DNA from 3 places in the Vibrio sp. 1069 genome. Region 3 is predicted to be linked to each of the others. Evidence: predicted binding sites of a transcription regulator. Region 3 holds the regulator's gene; each other region holds the start of a gene.

Region 1 (2,276 bases), on a different contig from region 3:
CTTGGTTTAAAGACGCGGGCGGTTCAGACGAGATATAGTGCCATTAAGAAAAGCTAAAATTCACAACGATAAAAAGCAGCATTAATGCTGCTTTTTTTATACCTAAATTTTAGCTGTACGCATTTCTATAAGTAGAAAAAAACCAGAGGTTAGCCTCTGGTTTTTTCTGTTTGTTTAAATGCCAACTATAGAGGCTTAAAGCATTTTACGCGCTGCTTCTACAACCACTTTAATTGAACGCGCTTCCGTTTCTTTCAGAGTTGAATGATCTGGAATCTCTTTTTGTGTACGGTTGATGATAACACCAGCCACACAACCCGCTTTTAAACCAGAGCTCGCACACATTGTTAGCAGTGTTGCAGACTCCATCTCGAAGTTAAGTACGCCCATGTCTTGCCATTCTTGCATAGAGCCTTGGAAACGCTTAACAACACGACCAGAGAACGTATCGTAACGTTCTTGACCAGGGTAGAACGTGTCGCTTGATGCAGTCACACCCATGTGAACTGTAGCGCCAGACTCTTCTACCGCTGCTTTCATTGCGGTTGCTACTTCAAAGTCAGCAACTGCTGGGAATTCCATAGGAGCAAAGTGTAGGCTCGCACCGTCAAGACGAACTGACCCCGTCGTTACGATCATGTCACCCACGTTTACATGTGGTTGAATTGCACCCGTTGTACCAACACGTAGGAAAGTACGAACACCAAGCTGTGCCAATTCCTCAACTGCGATAGAGGTAGAAGGACCACCAATACCTGTAGAACAAACCACAACAGGTTTACCGTCTAACTCTGCACGGTATAGCGTGTATTCACGATGGCTTGCTAGAAATACTGGATTTTCCATTTGTTCTGCGATTTTTTGAACACGCGCTGGGTCACCAGGAATGATCGCTAGAGTCGCACCATTAAGATCAGCTTCAGTAACACCTAAATGGAATACAGCTTGAGACATAAGTCGCTCCTTATTGTGGCTTATTTTATGAACAATAAGCTCATTAATCAGTTATTGGGTACAGATGCACTGTAGCGAACCTTTCACCAACATAGAGTGATCACAATCACAATCACAAAATGTAATGAAAATGAAATTTCAAACAAAACTGGCATTGATCACACTTTAAGGGGCGTTAGATCATTTTGTTGCATAGCAATGCGTGATTTCAAGGACGAGAAAAACGTCTGATCGCATCAGGTGAATACGGTTAAAAAAAGCCCGATACACGAATGCCTCGGGCTATTAATGAGTGGGATCAATGGTTAGGTCAGTTATTTGATCTGCTTGGACTCAAAACGAAGTAATCTCAACGCATTCAATGTCACCAGTGCTGTTGCACCACTGTCGGCTAATACAGCAACCCACAACCCAGTTACACCAAGTAAACTTGTCACTAAGAATACACCTTTCAAACCTAGCGCTAACGCGACATTCTGACGAATGTTACTTAGCGTCGCACGCGACAGTTCTATCATGGCAGGTAGCTCAATCAAACGGTTGTGTGTTAACGCCGCATCAGCAGTCTCGAGTGCAACATCCGTACCGCCTCCCATCGCAATGCCGATACTCGAAGCTTTCATGGCTGGAGCATCATTGATACCGTCTCCCACCATCGCAACGGTATGTTGTTGTGATAGCTTCTCGACGTAATGCACCTTGTCTGCAGGTAACAAACTCGCTTTATAATCCAAGCCTATTCTATTTGCCATTGCTTCTGCACTTCTCGGGTTGTCACCCGTTAGCATCACCGACGTGACCCCAAGTTCCTTCAACATTGCGATGGCTTGCTGGGCATCTGAGCGCAATGTATCTTGCCATGCGATCACGCCAATGACCTCGTCATCGAAACGCACAATGACAACCGTTTTACCTTGTTGTTCCAACGTAACCACTTGCTCTTTGGCTTGTTGAGAAAGTGGAAAGTCTGCCTTTGAAGGCGTGACCACTTGGACCATTTTTCCATCGACGTAACCTGTGACACCAGAGCCTACTTGCGCGGTTTTATCCAACGCTTCAGGAATAGTAAGCCCCTGCTCTTGCACTTTGGTAACTAAAGAAACCGCTAGAGGATGACTTGAACCAATCTCGATTGACGCAGTTAGGCTAAGTAACTTGTCTTCATCCATATCAAAAGCAAAGACGTCGGTCACTTCTGGTTTACCTTGCGTCAGTGTCCCAGTTTTATCAAATGCGACAGACTCAACCTTGCCAAGCAACTCAAGCGCCGCACCACCTTTGATCAATGCGCCCCGCTTAGCCGCTGCCGCCAAGCCAGAAGT
Region 2 (2,276 bases), on a different contig from region 3:
TTGGTTACGCGCTTTGATATAAGTGAAAATGTCTGCGCCACGAAAGCCATAAATCGCCTGCTTGGGGTCACCGATCATAAACAAACCACATTCCGGGTTGTTCAGATAAATACGGCTGAAAATACTGTATTGAAGCGGGTCGGTATCTTGGAACTCGTCAATCATTGCGACAGGGTACAAAGTACGAATACGCGCCGCTAAAAGCTCGCTTTCGTCCGTATCGATAGAAGCAGAAAGTTGCGTCAGCAAATCATCGAAAGAGAGCCACTGTTTTTGATTTTTCGCGTTGGCCAGCATCACACGACAATGCTCAATCGCATGAGCAAGCAGTGGCGCTTTTAAGCTGATTGGATTGGCAAGAAATGTTTCAATGGCTTCAAATACCGCATGCTGCGGCGCACTGCCTTTCGGTGTTTTTTCCAACAAGACGTTTTGCGCGAATTTCTCCAGCTTGTCTGGATAATCGTAACCTGTGGTTTCCGTTGCCGCCCAAGCATTCACCGCCTCCAACCACGTCGGCAGAGACTTTTTGGTGTAGCTGCGTTTGTTAATATCTGAATCTGAAATCAGCGTTAAGAAGTCATCTTGGCTTTCTCGCCACTGTGCTTTTAATTCATCAATTTTTTTCAAATTTTCAGTATGAAGATCAGCCAAACTACCTTTCATAGCAGGAACAGAAAGGCTTAGCGGCGCACCGGTTAAGTAATTGCTGATGTTAGACAACAACGCAGATGGAGAGCTCCATAGCTGGCGAATTTCCCCAGCCAAGGTAAATGGCAACGGGTAGAAATTGCGGCGCCAGTAATCGGCTACAACTTGCGCTTTTAGGTGACTTTCATCGGTCACAAACTCGTTATTAAATCGGCTGCCAGATTCAAACGCATTTTGCGTTAGCATACGTTGGCAAAAACCGTGAATGGTGTAGACCGCCGCCTCGTCCATCTGACGCTCTGCCTGCAATAAAATTTCTGCGGCTTGCTTGTGATCGTCAAACTCATTAAGCAAAGGTTGGATCACCGGGTCGGAACTCTGTCCACGCGCAAACGCGATTCGCGCATCATGGATTCTTGCCCTGATACGATCGCGTAATTCCGCAGTTGCCGCTTCGGTAAAGGTTACAACCAGAATTTGGTCGACCGTAAGCGGTACGCGATGTCGAGTTTCCGCGCTGCCATGACCAAGCAAAAGACGCAGATATAAACCTGCAATAGTGAAGGTTTTACCTGTACCTGCTGATGCCTCGATTAACCTCGCACCGTGCAGAGGAAACGTCATCGGTTCTAGTGGCGTTGGTTGAGGTTGCTCTGTGCGGTCTAACGTATGTAGAGGACACTCTGCACCTGACATTTGATCCATAACGCTGAATCTCTCCGGATTATTTACTAGGACGTATCACCTAATAAATGTGATCTATAGTTAAAAATTCTATTAATATGTTTAACAAGTTGGATAATTTAGAGCTTTGTGAGATCTTTCTCACGGTTATCCATAAGACGTACCGTTAGTATGCGCCCCACGAGATAAGCCAAACCTTTTTGGCGGCACAACTCAAATGAATTAAACAAAAGTATCATGATCCCTCTGACCTTGTGGCCGTACAGCGAACGCCCTACAAAAAATAATGATTTTCTGGCGGCCACCCTACTCTTCCTTCTCTTTATCCAGCTGTCTTTATTACGCTTTCACATCATCAGCGTCTTGAACCGCTAAGCGCGCACCTTGCAGTACTAATGCTGTCAGCAAACGAACTTCTGAGGCCAACTCATCATTCCAAGCAGGCCAAATTCGAGAGATGTACGCATTACTGCCTTCGCCCGGGCTCATGAAGCCATCATTGAATGCGTCAGCCATTTTCTTCAAAGATTTCTCTTCGTAATCTACCCACTGACCGCGGCTAAAGCCCGCTTCAACACAAGCCAACGCCGTTTTCGGGAAATAAGGCAAAGGCTTAGTCATGCCTTCGAAAAATAAGCGAACTAATTCAGTCAGTAGCTGTTTGGCATACTGCGCATCGGCAATTTCTGGGTAGATCAAATGCAGCGCGCCTTCTTTACGATCGTAACCAATGATGTGAGTTTTCTTAGCATGACCCGACGCCGACATGGCAAGGTGATCGATCCACGCAGCAAGGTAATCCTGCGAGCGAATCTTACCGCTTCGATAGCGAATCAAACCGGATTGGTAGCATTGAGTTAGCCAACCTGTTAGGCGAACGTTTTTCTCTTCGCCTTCATTTCGCTCAAACAAGGAATCAAACGTCAGGTCGATTTCCAAAT
Region 3 (2,276 bases):
GTTGAAGGCGATAGCTTCCATCGCTTTACTCGCCCAGAGATGGACATCGAAATCCGCAAAGCCCGCGAGCAAGGTCGACACATTAGCTACTTTGGCCCACAAGCTAATGACTTCCCGGGATTAGAAGAGTTTTTCCGTAAGTTCGGGCATGACGGCACTGGCAGCGTGCGCCGTTATCTGCACACGTTTGACGAAGCGGTTCCCTACAATCAAATGCCAGGCACGTTTACACCGTGGCAAGACTTACCCGAAAACAGCGACGTGCTGTTTTATGAAGGGTTACATGGTGGCGTGGTCGATGGCGATGTTAATGTTGCTCAACATGTGGATTTCTTAATTGGCATGGTGCCGATTGTGAACTTAGAGTGGATCCAAAAATTCGTACGTGACACTCGCGATCGCGGCCATTCGCGTGAAGCGGTAATGGACTCAATCGTGCGATCCATGGACGATTACCTCAACTATATCACTCCGCAGTTTTCTCGTACTCACATCAACTTCCAGCGCGTACCGACCGTTGATACTTCCAACCCACTTAATGCAAAAGGCATCCCTAGTTTGGATGAGAGTTTTGTGGTGATTCGCCTACGCGGTATCAAGAATGTCGACTTCCCATATCTGCTGGCCATGATTGATGGCTCATTCATGTCACGCCACAACACGATTGTCGTACCCGGCGGTAAGATGAGCTTTGCAATGGAGCTCATAGTTCGGCCTATCCTACAACAGCTCATCGAAACAGGGAAAATTGGCTAAAAACCTGCCTGCGAAGATGTTTACTTTTCATACCGTGATCATGTGCACAGTTTTGCTTACAAAATCTCAATCATGGCACGATTAAAATCAAGAAATCGTTTTCGAAAAAGGATACTATTTCTTACCGAAACACAAGAGAGCTTGCAGCATATAAAAAGTGCTCTTATTCTAGTAGGCCTAATTCAGGCTTAGCTAAAATATGGATAGCGCAAGCGTACCCTGCAGAGGAAGTGAGATATTATGGTTCTAGGTAAACCTCAAACCGACCCAACATTAGAGTGGTTTCTTTCACACTGTCATATTCATAAGTACCCTTCAAAGAGCACGCTAATTCACGCGGGCGAAAAGGCAGAAACTTTGTACTACATCGTTAAAGGTTCTGTTGCGGTTCTTATCAAAGACGAAGAAGGTAAGGAGATGATCCTTTCTTACCTAAACCAAGGAGACTTTATTGGTGAACTTGGTCTATTCGAGGAAGACCAAGAGCGCACAGCTTGGGTTCGTGCTAAATCTCCTTGTGAAGTTGCTGAAATTTCTTTCAAGAAGTTCCGTCAGCTTATCCAAGTAAACCCAGACATCCTAATGCGTCTTTCTGCGCAGATGGCTCGTCGTCTTCAAGTAACTAGCCAAAAAGTGGGTGACCTGGCGTTCCTAGACGTAACTGGTCGTATCGCTCAGACGCTTCTGAACCTTGCAAAACAACCAGACGCAATGACTCACCCAGACGGCATGCAAATCAAGATCACTCGTCAAGAAATCGGTCAAATTGTTGGCTGTTCTCGTGAGACAGTAGGTCGTATCTTGAAGATGCTAGAAGAGCAGAACCTAATCTCTGCTCACGGTAAAACCATCGTGGTTTACGGTACTCGTTAATCTCGAACTAGAGTGACACGAACAAAATTATAAAAGCCACCAATGGCAACATTGGTGGCTTTTTATTTACTCATGACCAAATGAGATAGGGTGCAGCGAACACTAATGAGTAAGCTTAACAGGTTAACCCTAAAACTTAGCCATTCGTACTTTCAAAGATTTTGTCAGCTGAAGCGGCCACGAAACCTGGGTACAAATCACCATTTTCCATCGGATAGCGCTTAGCAAATTCATAAAACCCGCCAGGGATAATTTCAGTGCCTTCGCTAAAACGAACCGCTACTTTATCTGCCATGGTCGATGACTGCTCTAGCAACACCTCAGGAGTGCCCTTCACTTCACCACCATTTTCATTAATGGTAAACCCAGCGGTACGCAGATGATCGTTTACCTGCTTCACTTCTTCATATTCATTGAGCTGGTTAACGCTCACCGTGAAGTGGTTTGCTCCGTAACCATGCGCCGCAAGCCAAGATGCGTACTCACTTTCTTTAGCCAACGTTTGGTAATCAGCAAAGCTTAAATCCCACAAGCGTCCACCATGTAAGAATGCGCTATCTTTCAGCTTGTCAGCATCGATTTGTGCCACCAAATTTTTCACAATCTCTTGTAGCTCAGGCGAGCACTCTTCAACTTTTAGCTCACTA

The links. The regulator CRP, encoded in region 3, controls carbon source genes, mostly activating them, when cyclic AMP is high. The targets are predictions, from matches to a motif close to TGTGANNNNNNTCACA.
Region 1: the regulator CRP is predicted to act here: its motif matches at 1,050-1,065, upstream of udp (uridine phosphorylase).
Region 2: the regulator CRP is predicted to act here: its motif matches at 1,466-1,481, upstream of recB (exodeoxyribonuclease V subunit beta).

The regions. Positions count from the first base shown of each region.
Region 1 covers NZ_JAWOWP010000001.1:19,423-21,698, reverse strand. The annotation lists gene R7040_RS00095 (DUF1887 family protein) at 1-38, shown strand, start outside; gene udp (uridine phosphorylase) at 196-954, opposite strand; gene R7040_RS00085 (zinc/cadmium/mercury/lead-transporting ATPase) at 1,269-2,276, opposite strand, start outside.
Region 2 covers NZ_JAWOWP010000012.1:59,551-61,826, forward strand. The annotation lists gene recB (exodeoxyribonuclease V subunit beta) at 1-1,347, opposite strand, end outside; gene recC (exodeoxyribonuclease V subunit gamma) at 1,675-2,276, opposite strand, start outside.
Region 3 covers NZ_JAWOWP010000024.1:30,482-32,757, reverse strand. The annotation lists gene R7040_RS22330 (phosphoribulokinase) at 1-756, shown strand, start outside; gene crp (cAMP-activated global transcriptional regulator CRP) at 997-1,629, shown strand; gene R7040_RS22320 (DUF1338 domain-containing protein) at 1,766-2,276, opposite strand, start outside.